Regions from separate parts of the Allobosea sp. PAMC 26642 genome, predicted to be linked through region 1. Evidence: predicted binding sites of a transcription regulator. Region 1 holds the regulator's gene; the other holds the start of a gene.
The links. The regulator PhoB, encoded in region 1, activates phosphate uptake and scavenging genes when phosphate is short. The targets are predictions, from matches to a motif close to TGTCATNNANCTGTCAT.
Positions count from the first base shown of each region.

Region 2: a site for PhoB is predicted at 5,932-5,948, ahead of AXW83_RS05725 (RNA degradosome polyphosphate kinase). Genes of this name have one in related genera too.

Region 1 covers NZ_CP014301.1:4,505,145-4,512,708, forward strand. Annotated here, with positions in the region: gene polA (DNA polymerase I) at 1-701, opposite strand, end outside; gene AXW83_RS21570 (aldo/keto reductase) at 886-1,824, opposite strand; gene phoB (phosphate regulon transcriptional regulator PhoB) at 1,921-2,619, opposite strand; gene phoU (phosphate signaling complex protein PhoU) at 2,746-3,465, opposite strand; gene pstB (phosphate ABC transporter ATP-binding protein PstB) at 3,499-4,299, opposite strand; gene pstA (phosphate ABC transporter permease PstA) at 4,346-5,236, opposite strand; gene pstC (phosphate ABC transporter permease subunit PstC) at 5,248-6,219, opposite strand; gene pstS (phosphate ABC transporter substrate-binding protein PstS) at 6,407-7,432, opposite strand; gene AXW83_RS21605 (ATP-binding protein) at 7,531-7,564, opposite strand, start outside.
Region 2 covers NZ_CP014301.1:1,228,177-1,235,740, reverse strand. Annotated here, with positions in the region: gene aspS (aspartate--tRNA ligase) at 1-869, opposite strand, end outside; gene rnd (ribonuclease D) at 1,008-2,147, shown strand; gene ppx (exopolyphosphatase) at 2,157-3,731, opposite strand; gene AXW83_RS05725 (RNA degradosome polyphosphate kinase) at 3,667-5,925, opposite strand; gene AXW83_RS05720 (acyl-CoA desaturase) at 6,100-7,344, shown strand; gene AXW83_RS05715 (P-loop NTPase family protein) at 7,363-7,564, opposite strand, start outside.

The sequences.
Region 1 (7,564 bases):
AGCTGGGCTGCCGTCTTGATGCCGATGCCGGGTGCGCCGGGCACATTGTCGGTCGCATCGCCTGCGAGCGACTGCACATCGACCACGCGGTTGGGCATCACGCCGAAATACTCGACCACCTCCGGCTCGCCGATCTTGCGCTCGGGCCTGAAGCCGGCACCCTTCTTAGCGTCGCCGGAGGCGGGGTCGTACATCGCCACGCCCGGACCCACGAGCTGCATCAGATCCTTGTCGGCCGAGACGATCAGCACGTCGGCCCCGGCCTCGCGCGCCTGCCTTGCATAGGTCGCGATCAGATCATCGGCCTCGTAGACATCCTGCTCGACCGGGATCAGGCCGAAAGCCCGCACCGCCGCGCGCATCAGCGGGAATTGCGGGATCAGGTCCGGCGGCGGCTCGGAGCGGTTACCCTTATAGGCCGGGTAGATCTCCTTGCGGAACGAGTTCTCCGACTTGTCGAAGATGATGGCGAGATGCGTCGGTTTCACCCCGAGCACGCCGTCCTTGACGAACTGGAAGAGCTTGGTGGCAAACAGCCGCACCGCGCCCGAGGGCAGCCCGTCCGAGCGGGCATTGTATTTCCGGTCCTGGTTGATCGACTGGAAATAGGCCCGAAAGATGAAATTCGAGCCGTCGACCAGGAAGAGATGGTCGCCGGGCTTGAGGTCCGGGGCGGCGGCGTTCGGGGCTGTCTCGCTCATGGCGCGGACCATAAGCAACCGGCGCCGGGCGGTCTATCGCAGAGGCGGCGCGATCCGCAAGAAGCTGTCAGGAGTGGCCATGGCGTCCTGCTCGGGCTTGACCCGAGCATCTCTTCGACAGTGCCTTCTCGTCCTGAGATTCTCGGGTCTGCGCTTCGCGTCGCCCGAGAATGACGGTAGCGCCCTATTTCGTGATCGTATCGATCTCGGCCAGATCCTCGGGCGACAGCACCCAGTCAGCTGCTTTCACATTCGCCGCGATCTGCTCTGGCCTGGTCGCGCCTGCGATCACGCTGGAGACCACCGGCTGGGCCGCCAGCCAGGAGAAGGCGAGCTCGACCAGCGTCCGGCCCCGCGACTCGCAGAAATCCGCCAGCTTCTCGGTCTTGTCCCAGTTGGCGTCGGTCAGGACTTCCGCAGCGCGCGGCGCCTCGCGCGTCATGCGCGCGCCCTCCGGCAGTGGGGCGTTGCGCTTGTACTTGCCGGTGAGAAGGCCGTTGGCCAGCGGAAAATACGGCAGGAGCCCCATGCCGTAGTGACGGGTGGCGGGCAGCAGGTAGCTCTCGGCCCCACGCTTGAGCAGGCTGTACTCGTCCTGGCACGAGGCGAAGCCGGTAACGCCCAGATCGCGCGCCGTCCAGGCGGCATCCGCCACCTGCCAAGGCGCGAAATTCGAGCAGCCGATATAGCGCACCTTGCCCTGACGGATCAGGTCTTCGAGCGTCCGCAGCGTCTCCTCGATCGGGGTCAGCGAGTCGGGCCGATGAATCTGGTAGAGGTCGATCCAGTCGGTCTTCAGCCGCTTCAGCGAAGCCTCGACCGCGTTCATGATGTAGTGCCGCGAGCCGCCCTTCATCGTGCCGGCTTCGTTCATGTCCATGCCGAACTTCGTCGCCAGCACGATGTCCTTGCGGCGCGCGCCGAGCAACTGGCCGAGCACGGTCTCGGAGCCGCCGCGATTGCCGTAGACATCGGCGGTATCGAACAAAGTGATGCCGTTCTCGATCGCCGCATCGACGACCTTGCGTGCCGCGTCGTCATCGATCCGGCCGCCGAAATTATTGCAGCCGAGGCCGACGAGCGAAACGCGAAGGCCGGAGCGACCGAGATTGCGGGTGAGCATGGGAAAGCGTCCTTCATGGCGAATGATGCAAGGGACCAGACCCGGACGCCGTTCGCAATCGCCATGGACGCAGGGCCGCCGCGCGACGCGAACGCCTCACCCCCGAGCGAATGTCTCGTCGAAGGCGTAGCCGGCGCCGCGCACGGTGCGCAGCGGGTCTTTCGTATTATCCGGCGTGATCGCCTTGCGCAGGCGTCCGACATGGACGTCGACAGTGCGCTCGTCGATATAGACGTCGCGGCCCCAGACGGCGTCGAGCAGCTGAGCGCGCGAATAGACCCGGCCCGGCGCCTGCATCAGGAATTCGAGCAGCCGGAACTCGGTCGGTCCCAGATGCAGCTCGGAACCCGAGCGGCGCACGCGCCGCGTCGTGCGGTCGAGTTCGAGATCGCCGGCTGCCAGCAGCCCCGCGACGTGGCCCGGCTTGGCCCGGCGCAGCAGCGCCTGAATGCGCGCGATCAGCTCGGGCAGAGAGAACGGCTTGACGACATAGTCGTCGGCCCCGGTGGCGAGACCGCGCACCCGCTCGGTCTCCTCGCCGCGAGCCGTCAGCATGATGATCGGCACGCGCTCGGTGTCGCGCCGCGCCCGCAGGCGGCGGCAGAGCTCGATGCCCGACAGGCCGGGCAGCATCCAGTCGAGCAGCACGAGATCGGGCGTGTTGTCGCGCAGGTGCAGCTCCGCATCGTCCCCGCGCGCAACGCTGTCGACCTCGAAGCCCTCGGCTTCGAGATTGTAGCGCAGGAGCAGCGTTAGCGGCTCCTCGTCCTCGACGATCAGGATGCGTGCGGGCATGGCGGGTTTCCAGATGTTGGGCGGTTCCCTGCGCGTCATTCTCGGGATTGACCCGAGAATCCCTCACACCAGAACCCTCTGGTGTCCGAGATGGTCGGGTCAAGCCCGACCATGACGCGACGGGTGTCAGCTCCCGAGCACTGCCTCGACGCTGATATCGGTCGTGTCGAGCTTGGGCCGGTTCAGGTCCAGCGACTCGCCGGTGACGAGATAATGGATCGTCTCGGCGATGTTGGTGGTGTGGTCGCCGATACGCTCGACGTTCTTGGCGCAGAACAGCAGATGCGTGCAGAAGGTGATGTTGCGCGGATCTTCCATCATGTAGGTCAGCAACTCGCGGAAGAGCGAGGTGTAGAGCGCGTCGATCTCGCCGTCGCGGTGCCAGACTTCCATCGCCTTCTGCTCGTTCCCAGCGGCATAGGCGTCGAGCACGTCCTTGAGCTGGGCCTGGACGAGGCGGCTCATATGCTCCAGCCCGACCACGGCGCGGTGCGGCGGCTGGAACTGGCCGGAGATGGCCACGGCGCGCTTGGCGATGTTCTTGGCGAGATCGCCGACGCGCTCGATGTCGGAGGCGATGCGGATCGCCGAGATCAGTTCGCGCAGATCGTTGGCGAGCGGCTGGCGGCGCGCGATGGTCAGCACGGCGCGTTCTTCGACATCGCGCTGCAGGTTGTCGAGGCGCTGGTCGGCGCTGATCACCTTCTGGGCCAGCGCGGTATCGCGGCGCACCAGCGCCACGGTGGAATCGCCGAGCATACGCTCGGACATCCCGCCCATCTCGGCAAGGCTGCGGCGCAGCGCTTCAAGTTCGGCGTCGTAGGAGCGGACGATATGGTCGGTCATCGGCGTGTGTCCCTGTGCAGAGCGGAGTTCGATTCAGCCGAAGCGGCCGGTGACGTAGTCCTGCGTCTGCTTCTTGGCGGGGTTCATGAAGATGGTGTTGGTCGGAGCGAACTCGATCACCTCGCCGAGATACATGAAAGCGGTGTACTGCGAGATGCGCGCCGCCTGCTGCATGTTGTGGGTGACGATGACGATGGTGAAGTCGGTCTTCAGCTGCTCCAGCAGATCCTCGATCTTGCCGGTCGAGATCGGGTCCAGCGCCGAGGTCGGCTCGTCGAACAGGATCACCTCGGGCTTCTGCGCAATGGTGCGCGCGATGCACAGGCGCTGCTGCTGGCCGCCAGAAAGGCCCATGCCCGACGCCTTGAGCTTGTCCTTGACCTCATCCCAGAGCGCGGCGCGGCGCAGGGCGCCCTCGATGCGGTCGTCGAGCTCGGATTTCGGCGGCTTCTCATACAGGCGGATGCCGAAGGCGACGTTGTCGTAGATCGACATCGGGAAGGGTGTGGGCTTCTGGAAGACCATGCCGATGCGCGAGCGCAACTCGTTGACGTCGATGTCGTTGGAGATGACGTTGCGGCCGTCGAGCATGATCTCGCCCGTCGCGCGTTGCTCCGGATAGAGCGAGTAGATGCGGTTGAAGATGCGCAGCAGGGTCGACTTGCCGCAGCCCGAGGGGCCGATCAGCGCCGTGACATGGCGGTCGCGGAAGTCGAGGTTGATGCTCTTCAGAGCCTTGTGCTCGCCATAGTAGAAATCGAGGTTCTTGACCGCGATCCGGACGGGGGCATCGGCGTCGAGCGATTGCGGGCTCAGTTCAAGAGTCGAAAGCATCGACAGGTTCCTTCAGATCGGACGCGACGGGTCTTGGCGTCGGCTTTTACTTGGAGCCGCGCACGATGCGGCGGGCGATGATCGAAAGCAGCAGGATCGAGACCGTGATGATCAGCGAACCGGCCCAGGCGAGCTCCTGCCAGTTCTCATAAGGAGCAGAGGCGAACTGGTAGATCGTCACGGGCAGGTTGGAGACGCCGCCCTTGAGCGTGGGCGAGAACCAAAAATTGTTGTTCAGCGCGGTGAAGATCAGCGGCGCGGTTTCGCCGGCGATGCGGGCGAGTGCCAGCAGGATGCCGGTGACCATGCCGGATTTCGCCGCCCGCCAGGTGATCGAGGTGATCACGACAGAGGGCGGCGCGCCGAGCGCCGAGCCTGCCTCGCGCAGCGGACCGGGCACGAGCCGCAGCATGTCCTCGGTGGTGCGCACGATCACCGGGATCGCGATGATGCCGAGCGCCACGCCGCCGGCCCAGCCGGAATAGCCGCCCAGCGGCTCGACCATGATGACGTAGACGAACAGGCCGATCAGGATCGACGGTGCCGAGAGCAGGATGTCGTTGATGAAGCGAATCAGGTCGGCGAGCTTCGAGCCCTTGCCGTATTCGGCGAGATAGGTCCCTGCCAGAACGCCGATCGGCGTCGCCACGACGATGCCGAGGAAGGTCAGCACGATCGAGCCGACGATGGCGTTGGCGAGACCGCCGCCCTCGGAGCCGGGGCCGGGCGTGACCTGGGTGAAGGTCGCGACGGACAACCCGCCGATGCCCTTCACGATCAGCATTCCGAGGATCCAGAACAGCACGAAGATCGCCAGGAAGGTGAAGCCGGTGGCGATGACGCGCATCAGCTTGTCGGCGGTGCGGCGCGACTGGCGGACGCGGCCCCATTCGGCATGGGGAAGGGCGCGGACGGTGGACGGTGTCGTCAGGCTCATGACCAGCTCGCTCAGTAGGCTTTGACGCGCGACACGAGGATGCGCGCAATGACGAGGACGACAAAGGTGACGAAGAACAGGATGCAGCCGAGCGCGATCAGCGCGTTGAGCTGCAGGCCCATGGCCTCGTTGAATTCATTGGCGATACGCGAGGCGATCGTCGAGCCCGGATCCATGATCGAGGCCGAGAGGCGGTTCGCATTTCCGACGACGAAGGTCACGGCCATGGTCTCGCCGAGCGCGCGGCCCAGCCCCAGCATGACCGCGCCGATGATCGAGACGCCGGCCTGCGGGACAAGCACGTGGCGCACGACCTCCCAGGTCGTCGCGCCGATGCCATAGGCGCTCTCGCGCAGCACGGAGGGGATCTGGTCGAGCATGTCGCGGGTGATCGAGGCGATGAAGGGGATGATCATGAAGGCGAGGATGATGCCCGCCGTCAGGATGCCGAGCCCCGAGGGCGAGCGCGAATACAAAACCGTGCCGACGATCGGTAGTCCCTCGACGATGTTGGAGAGCGGAATTTGCACATAGGCCGCGAACAGCGGCACGAAGACGAACAGGCCCCACATGCCGTAGATGATCGAGGGCACGGCGGCGAGCAGTTCGATCGCGGTGGAGACCGGCTGCTTGAACCAGGGCGGCGCGAGCTGCGTCAGGTAGACCGCGATGCCCAGGGACAGCGGCACGCCGATCACCAGCGCCAGGAAAGCGGTCGACAGCGTGCCGACGATGGCAGGCCAGGCGCCGTACTGGTCGTTCTGGGTGTCCCAGACGCTCGAGGTGATGAAGCCGATGCCCATCTCGCGGAAGGCAGGCCAGCCGCCGACCACCATCGAGAACATGATGCCGGCGAGCAGCACGAGCACAAAGAGTGCCGAGAGGAAGCTCGCATTGCGGAAGATGATGTCGAAGGTGCCCTTGGGCGTCTTGCGCTGGATCGGCGCAGCCGGGATGTCCATTTGGTTTGTCACGGCTGTCATCCGTGGAACTCCGGTCAAAGCAAAACAAATCGAGGCAAGAAGAAGCGAGGCGGGGAGAGGCGAAAGCGATCGTTATCTCTGGATCGAACCCTCATCCCGAAGAGCGGGTATGAAATAAACCGCTCCTCGGGATGAGGGTCGAGAGAGGCGAAGCGGGATGAATCCCGCTTCGCCCTTGGATCGACGATCAGAAGATCGGCTTGCCGGCCGGGTCGGTGACGCCCTTCCAGGCGTTGCGGACCTGATCCTTGACGGCGGCCGGAAGCGGCACGTAGTCGAGGTCGAGAGCGAGCTTGTCGCCGTTCTTGAAGGCCCAGTCGACGAACTTCAGCGCGGCCTGCACTTCTTCCGGCTTCTCCGGCTTGGCGTGGACGAGGATGAAGGTCGCGGCTGTGATCGGCCAGGCCTCGGCGCCCTTCTGGTTGTTCAGCGAGATGCCGAAACCGGGAGCCTCGTTCCAGTTGGCGTTGGCGGCGGCGGCCTGGAAAGCCTTGTCGTCGGGCGCCGGGAAGTTGCCGTCCGCGTTCTGGAGCAGCGCGTAGTTGAGCTTGTTCTGCTTGGCATAGGCGTACTCGACATAGCCGATCGAATTGGCGACCTGCTTGACCGAAGCCGAGACGCCTTCATTGCCCTTGCCGCCGATGCCGACAGCCCACTGGACCGACTGGTTGGCGCCGACCTTGGACTTCCACTCGGCCGAAACCTTGGAGAGGTAGTCGGTGAAGACATAGGTCGTGCCCGAGCCGTCCGAACGGTAGACGGGGTTGATGTTGGCGTCGGGCAGGGTCACGCCGGCATTGAGCGCGACGATCTTGGGGTCGTTCCACTTCTTGATGTCGCCGAGATAGATCGCGGCGACGATCGGGCCGGTCAGCTTGAGCTTGCCGGCTTCGACGCCGGCGACGTTGATCGCGGGGACGACGCCGCCCATCACGGTCGGGAACTGGATCAGGCCGTCCTTGGTCAGGTCCTCGCCCTTGAGCGGGGCGTCGGTCGCACCGAAGGCGACGGTCTTGGCCTTGATCTGGCGAATACCGCCGCCAGAGCCGATCGACTGATAGTTGAGACCGATATTGGTCTCTTTCTTGAAGGCCTCGGCCCACTTGGCATAGATCGGGAAGGGGAAGGTCGCACCGGCGCCGGTGATGTCGGCGGCCTGGGCGATGCCCGACAGGCCGACGGTCGCCGCCGCGAGAATGAGAATTTTGCGCATTGAGGGGTCCTCGTTGGGTCGCAAGTTTCAGCGCCCCGTCAGAACACCCTCAGTATGACAGGTGCATGACATTCCGTCATCAAAGCTGTCACAAACCGTTATGCGGTGTTGCGGGGCTGCGTCCCGAAGCGC
Region 2 (7,564 bases), 2.2 Mb from region 1:
TTGTCGGAGCCGTATTTGCGGATCGACTCGGCGTAAGGGATGCGCGGCCAGTTCTTGGTGACCGACTTGCCGTTGCCGAACTCTTCGAAGACGCCGGCAATGACCGGCTCCATCGTCGCGAAGACGTCGTCCTGCTCGACGAAGCTCATCTCGACGTCGAGCTGGTAGAATTCGCCGGGCAGGCGGTCGGCGCGCGGGTCCTCGTCGCGGAAGCAGGGCGCGATCTGGAAATAGCGGTCGAAGCCCGCCATCATCAGGAGCTGCTTGTACTGCTGCGGCGCCTGCGGCAGCGCATAGAACTTGCCGGGGTGCAGACGGCTCGGCACGAGGAAGTCGCGCGCGCCTTCCGGCGATGACGCGGTCAGGATCGGGGTCTGGAACTCGTTGAAGCCCGAGGTCTTCATGCGGGTGCGCAGCGAGTCGATGACCTTCGTGCGCAGCATGATGTTGTTGTGCAGCTTTTCGCGGCGCAGATCGAGGAAACGGTATTTCAGCCGCGTATCCTCGGGATATTCGAGATCGCCGAAGACGGGCATCGGCAATTCGGCAGAGGTGCCCAGCACCTCGATGCCGGTGGCGAAAACCTCGACCGCGCCGGTCGCCAGATTGGCATTCTCGGTGCCGGCCAGCCGCGGCTTGACCTTGCCGTCGATGCGCACGACCCATTCGGACCGAACCGACTCGGCATCCGCGAAGGCCGGTGAGTCGGGATCGATCACGACCTGGGTCATGCCGTAATGGTCGCGCAGGTCGATGAACAGCACGCCGCCATGGTCGCGAATGCGGTGGCACCAGCCCGAGATGCGGACCTGCTGGCCGACATGGCTCTCGCGAAGGGCGCCACAGGTGTGGGAACGATAGCGGTGCATGGTCACGGGATGGGTCTCTGCGCAGGTCGAGGAGGCCGGCAAAGCGCAGCCGGCGATTTTCGCCGTAAGCACACGCCGGGGCGCGGATTGTCAAGAACGCGCGCGACATGGCTCTCTTCTGTCTGCTAAGAGCCGGCCATGAGCCTCATCACCACCACCCAGGATCTCGCCGACGCCTGCGCGCGCCTGGCCCAGCATCCTTTCGTCACGGTCGATACCGAGTTCCTGCGGGAGACGACCTATTATCCGAAACTCTGCCTGATCCAGCTCGCCTCGCCCGACGAGGCGGTGATGGTCGATCCGCTGTCGCCCGATCTCGACCTCGCGCCCTTCTTCGGCCTGATGGTCGACGAAGCAGTCGTCAAGGTCTTCCATGCCGCGCGGCAGGATCTGGAAATCGTCTGGATGCTCGGCCGGGTGCTGCCGACGCCGCTCTTCGACACGCAGGTCGCCGCCATGGTCTGCGGCTATGGCGACTCGGTCGGCTACGAGCAACTCGCCAACGACCTCGCCAAGGCGCGCATCGACAAGTCATCGCGCTTCACCGACTGGTCGCGCCGGCCGCTCAACGAGGCGCAGCTGACCTATGCCGAGGCCGACGTCACCCATCTGCGCGACATCTATCTGGCGCTCGACGCCGACATCAAGGCGAGCGGGCGCGAGGCCTGGGTCGCTGAGGAGATGGCGGTGCTCAATTCGCCCGGCACCTACGAGGTCAAGCCGGAGAACGCATGGCAGCGGCTGAAGGGCCGCATCCGCAAGCCGAAGGAACTGGCGCTGCTGATCGAGCTTGCCGCCTGGCGCGAGCGCGAGGCGCAAAATCGCGACGTGCCGCGCCAGCGCGTGCTGAAGGACGATGCGCTGATGGACATCGTCCAGCGCGCGCCGCGCTCGGTCGAGGCGCTGGCGGAACTGCGCTCCGTGCCCAACGGCTTCGAGCGGTCGCGGGCCGGCGGCGAGGTGCTGGCGGCGGTCGAACGCGGGCTGGCGCTGGATCCGAAGGATCTGCCCCGGCTCGAACGCGAGCGCGGCCGCTCCGGCAATGGCGCCGTGCTCGACCTGCTCAAAGTGCTGCTCAAGGCGATCGCCGATGCTGAGCGGGTCGCGCCCAAGATCATCGCATCCTCAGATGATCTGGAGGCCATCGCCTTCGACGACGAGGCCAGGGTCCCTGCCCTGCAGGGCTGGCGGCGCGAGGTTTTCGGGGAGAAGGCGCTGGCGCTGAAGAACGGCGCGCTGAGCCTGCGGATCGCGCGCGGACGCGTCGTCGTCGGCTGACGACGAGGCTCAGGCCCGGCTGATCTCGTGATCGCGACCTAGCAGTTTGGCGAGCTGTTTCAGCCTCCCGACCACACGGTCGCTGGCAAGCGCGCGCAGATCGTCGGGAAGGCGCAGGACGAGCCGGCCATCGACGCATATCGCGGGCGTGCGCGGCAGAAGACCGGGCATGCCCGCCGAAAGCAGATAGGCGACCCGGAAAATCGCCGCCAGCAGGATGGCGCGGTCGAGGACCGGCGGCGGCAGCAGTCCCCGCAGCGCCATGGCGGTCGGCGAGGCCGATTTCAGCCCGGCATAGCGATGGAAGATCGCCAGCGCCAGGAAGGCTCGCCCGACATGGTCGATGCCGGTGAAGTAGGCATGGGCGATGACGTTCATGCTCTGCTCGCCGCGATAGTCGGGATGGGCGCGCCAGCCGATATCGGAGAGCAGGCAGACCGATTCGATCAGCCGGGACGACGGCTCGTCTTCCGAGAGACCGGCCGTCTCGATGATGGTGCGCGTCCAGGCGATCAACTCGGCGGCATGGCGCGGATCGCGCGCGCGCAGGTGGTTGTAGTCCCTCGCCGCCCGCAACAGCGGATCGGCGGCGCGCTCCTGCGGCGAGAGCTGCTCGTGGAGCAGCCCTTCGCGCACGCCTTGTGCCGAGATCACGATGGCGCGGGGCCGACCGCGCTTGATCAGTTCGTCGAGGACCAGCGCGCCATAGGCGAGCAGGGGACGCCGAGCCGACGACACGGCGTCGATCGCTTCAAGCATGGTGGCGTCCGCCCGCTCGATCAGCCTGACGAAATCGGCGACATCGCGGGCCGGCACCGTGTAGCCGTGCATGACGTTGAGCGGGTATTGCGACTGGCGCTGGTGCAGCGTCGCCAACGCGCGCCAGGTGCCGCCGACGGCGTAGAAGTCGCGGCCGCGCATCGCGGCGAGCTGCGGCAGCTTGTCGAGCTCCTCCCTGACAATCCTCTCCGCCTGCCTGAGCGAATTCTTCGAGCGATCCAGCAGGGCGAGGCCGCCGAGCGGAACGCTGGCGCCCTCCCCGACAGCACCGCCGGCAACCGAAATCAGCTCCAGACTGCCGCCGCCGAGATCTCCGACCACGCCGTCAGGATTGTCGAAGCCGGAAATGACGCCAAGGCCCGACAGGATCGCTTCGCGATCGCCGGAGATCAGTTCGATCGGCTGGCCGATCGCGGCCTCGGCGCGCGCGATGAATTCGGGCCCGTTGCTGGCATAGCGAGCCGCGGCCGTGGCGATGACGCGGATCGCGCCGACATGCATCGCCTCGCAGAGGATGCGGAAACGGACCAGCGCCGCGATGGCCTTGTCCATCGCATCCGTGGCGAGCCGCCCGGTCGTTGCGACCTGACGGCCGAGCCCCGCCATCTCCTTTTCGTTGAAGACCTGCGCCGGAGCCCGCGCGATCGTCTCGTAGACGACGAGACGCACCGAGTTCGAACCGATATCGACGATGGCGAGCGTATCGCCCAGACTCAGCCGCCCGGGCGCCTGTCCAGCCTCAGGTCTTCTTGCCTCCGCGTCTGGAAAGCGAACGGGGGCTTGAATTAGAGAGAGATTTTCCACGTCCGGACAAACTCGGATTGGTCATGAAATACTTGTGGGCGTTGAACGACTCATCGCCCGGCGCCGGGACAATGCGTCGGGAGCCGCCATCGGGCAAGATCGTCCAGCTCTGTTCGTTGTCGAGGAAGTTGGCGAGCATGATCTGTTCGAGCAATTGCTGGTGGACGGTCGCGTTGAGGATCGGGGTCAGCGCCTCGACCCGGCGATCGAGGTTGCGCGGCATCAGATCGGCCGAGGAGATGTAGAGCTTGGCTTTCGCCGAGGGCATGCCGTGGCCGGCGCCGAAGGCGTAGATGCGCGTGTGCTCCAAAAAACGGCCGACGATCGATTTCACGCGGATGTTTTCCGACAGGCCCGGGACGCCAGGCCGCAGACAGCAGATGCCGCGCACGACGAAGTCGATCTCGACACCGGCCTGGCTCGCATCGTAGAGCGCGTCGATGATCTCCGGATCCACGAGAGAATTGCACTTACCCCAGATCGCGCCTTTCCGGCCGGCCTTCACATGGGCGATTTCCTCGGAAATATCGTCGAGCAGCCGCTGTTTCAGCCCGACCGGCGAGACCGACATCTTTTCCAGCCCTGCCGGTTCGGCATAGCCGGTGATGAAGTTGAAGACGCGTGCGACGTCCTGCGACATCACCGGGTCGGCGGTGAAGAACGAGACGTCGGTGTAGATGCGCGCCGTGATGGGGTGATAGTTGCCGGTCGCGATATGGCAGTAGGTCACGAGCTGGCCCGCCTCGCGACGCACCACCATCGAGAGCTTGGCGTGGGTCTTCAGCTCGATGAAGCCGTAGACGACCTGCACGCCGGCGCGCTCCAGATCCTTGGCCCATCGGATATTGGCCTCTTCGTCGAAACGGGCCTTGAGCTCGACCAGGGCCGTTACCGACTTGCCCGCCTCGGCGGCCTCGGCGAGCGCATGGACGATCGGCGAGTTCGAGGAGGTGCGGTAGAGCGTCTGCTTGATCGCGACGACGCTGGGGTCGCGCGCCGCCTGCTGCAGGAACTGCACCACGACGTCGAAGCTCTCATAGGGGTGGTGGACGAGCAGGTCCTTCTGGCGAATGGCCGCGAAACAGTCTCCGCCATGCTCGCGGATGCGCTCGGGGAAGCGGGCATTGTAGGGCTTGAACTTGAGATCGGACCGGTCGACGCCGACCAGCAGCGCCAACTCGTTGAGGCCGATCATGCCGACGACCTCGACGATCTCGTCGGCGTCGACCTTGAGTTCGCGCACGATCAGCCGGCGCAGATGGGCCGGCATTCCGACGCTGACCTCGAGCCTGATCACCACGCCGCGGCGGCGCAGTTTCAGCATGGTCTCGAAGACGCGGACGAGATCCTCGGCCTCCTCTTCGATATCGAGATCGGTGTCGCGGATGACGCGGAAGGAGCCGGTGCCCTTGACGTCGTAGCCGGGAAAGAGCTTGGCGATGAACAGCGCCACCGTATCTTCCAGCGCGATGAAGCGATGCAGCCCCTCGCGTCCGAGATCGGGCAATTCGATGAAGCGATCCATCTTGCCCGGCACGCGGATCAAGGCGTCGAGCGGGCGGCCGTCGCTGACGCGCTCCAGAGCCAGCGCCAGGGTGAAGCCGAGATTGGGGATGAAGGGAAAGGGATGCGCCGGGTCGATCGCCAGCGGCGTCAGCACCGGGAAGACGTAGTTCAGGAAATAATCCTCGAGCCAGACGCGCTCCTGTGGACCGATGTCGCCCGGCGCCAGCAGATGGATGCGGTTCTCGTGCAGGTCGGCCTTGAGTTCGACCCAGCGGGCCTGCTGGTCGGCCGTCAGCGCGGTTACGGCCTTACCGAGTTCGGCAAGCTGCTCGGCCGGGGTCAGCCCGTCCTGGCTGCGGGTGACGACGCCGGCCTTGAGCTGCTCGCGCAGCCCCGAGACGCGGACCATGAAGAACTCGTCGAGATTGGCCGCCGAGATCGACAGGAAGCGCAGTTGTTCAAGCAGCGGGTGATTGCGGTTGGAGGCTTCCTCCATGACGCGCCGGTTGAACTGCAGCCAGGACAGCTCGCGGTTGATGAAGCGGGCAGGCGACTGCCGAATCGCCTCGGCCTCGCCGCCCGGCGTATCGCCGGTCGCCGCCTCAGCGGTTTCTACGCTCATGGGCTTGGCTTTCGTTCGGGTCGCTGCTGTGGCCACATCGGTCTCCTTGGGCGCCTTGAAAGTCATCCTAGCGTGACGTTTCGATGACGCGCGAGCCCATTTGCTTTAATGTCGCCTGCAGCTGCGGCGAGACGTGCACTTGCGCGACCGCCACGGCTACTGTTCAGTTATGAACGATCCCGATCCTGTACGGCTCGACGGCAATTGCCTTGCGATCCGTCCGTTCCAGCAGAGGCTGCCTTGACCCAGAGCGGCGCGTCCCATGACGATGACGACATCGTCTATCCCTCCGCGATCCCTTTCGTGCTCGCGCATTTCGCCTGCTTCGGCGCGATCTGGAGCGGCGTGACCACGACCTCGGTCTGGCTCGCCATCGGTCTGTACTGGCTGCGGATGTTTGCGGTTACGGGCGGTTATCACCGTTATTTTTCGCACAGGACCTACAAGACCAGCCGGTTCTTCCAGTTCGTTCTCGCGGTTCTGGCGCAATCGACGGCGCAGAAGAGCGTGCTGTGGTGGGCTTCGAAGCATCGGCATCATCACCGCCACGCCGATACCGAGCATGACGTGCATTCGCCGGTGCATACCTCCTTCGCCTACTCCCACCTCGGCTGGATCTTCGCGCGCCAGCATGATCGTTTCGACCGCACGACGATCCCGGACCTGACGAAGTTCCCGGAATTGCAGTGGCTGCACCGGTTCGAGATCGCGCCCGCGATCGCGCTGGCCATTCTATGCTTCGCCATCGATGGCTGGGCCGGACTCTTCGTCGGCTTCTTCTGGTCGACGGTCGCGGTCTATCACGGCACCTTCTGCATCAACTCGCTCGCGCATGTGCATGGCGACAAACACTATCTGACCGGCGACGAGAGCCGCAACAACTGGTGGCTCGCGGTCATCACCATGGGCGAAGGCTGGCACAACAACCACCATGCCTACCAGTACAGTGTCAGGCAGGGCTTCCGCTGGTGGCAGTGGGATCCGACCTATTATCTCATTCTCGGGATGTCGAAGATCGGGCTCGTCTGGGATCTGAAGGCGCCGCCGCAGGCGATCATCGACCGCTCGCAGGCACTGCCGCCGCGCGTGATCGAACATTCGGCGGAGCGGCTGGCGGCATCGGTGCCGCTGGACCGGATCGTCAGCGCCTTTCGCGAGGCCTATGCCGCGACGCCTGCTCTGGCCGATCTCCACCTGCCGACGCTGACGAGGGCGGAACTGCGGACCGCGCTCGCCGAACTGCAGCACCGCGCGAGCGACCGGCTGGCGGTCATGCAGCAGCAGGCGCAGGACGCCTTCGCCGGGTGGCATCTGCCGGTGCTGCCGAGCCGTGAGGAATTGAGCGAGAAGGCAGCCGCAATGTTCGTGCGCACGCCTTCGCTCGATGCGATCGCGGCCCGCGCCCATGACCTCCTGATCGACGCGATGCACGCCCGGCTGATCTCGTCGCAGGCCCCGGCCGGATCGGCGCAGCCGCAGGGCTGATCGGGCGGCCTTACGGCGTCACTCGTCGGGAAAAAGCCCCGCCAGAACCTCGGCCGCGAGCGGGCGCGTGACCCGCCGGCCGCGCTCGAGCGAGAGCCGGTCCAGCGCATCGACGAGGGTGCGCGCGGCGGCAAAGGACCGCTCCATCCGGAGCGCCAGCATCTCGATGATGCCGGCATCGACCACAAGCTGACGGTCGATGAAGAGCTTGACCAGAACC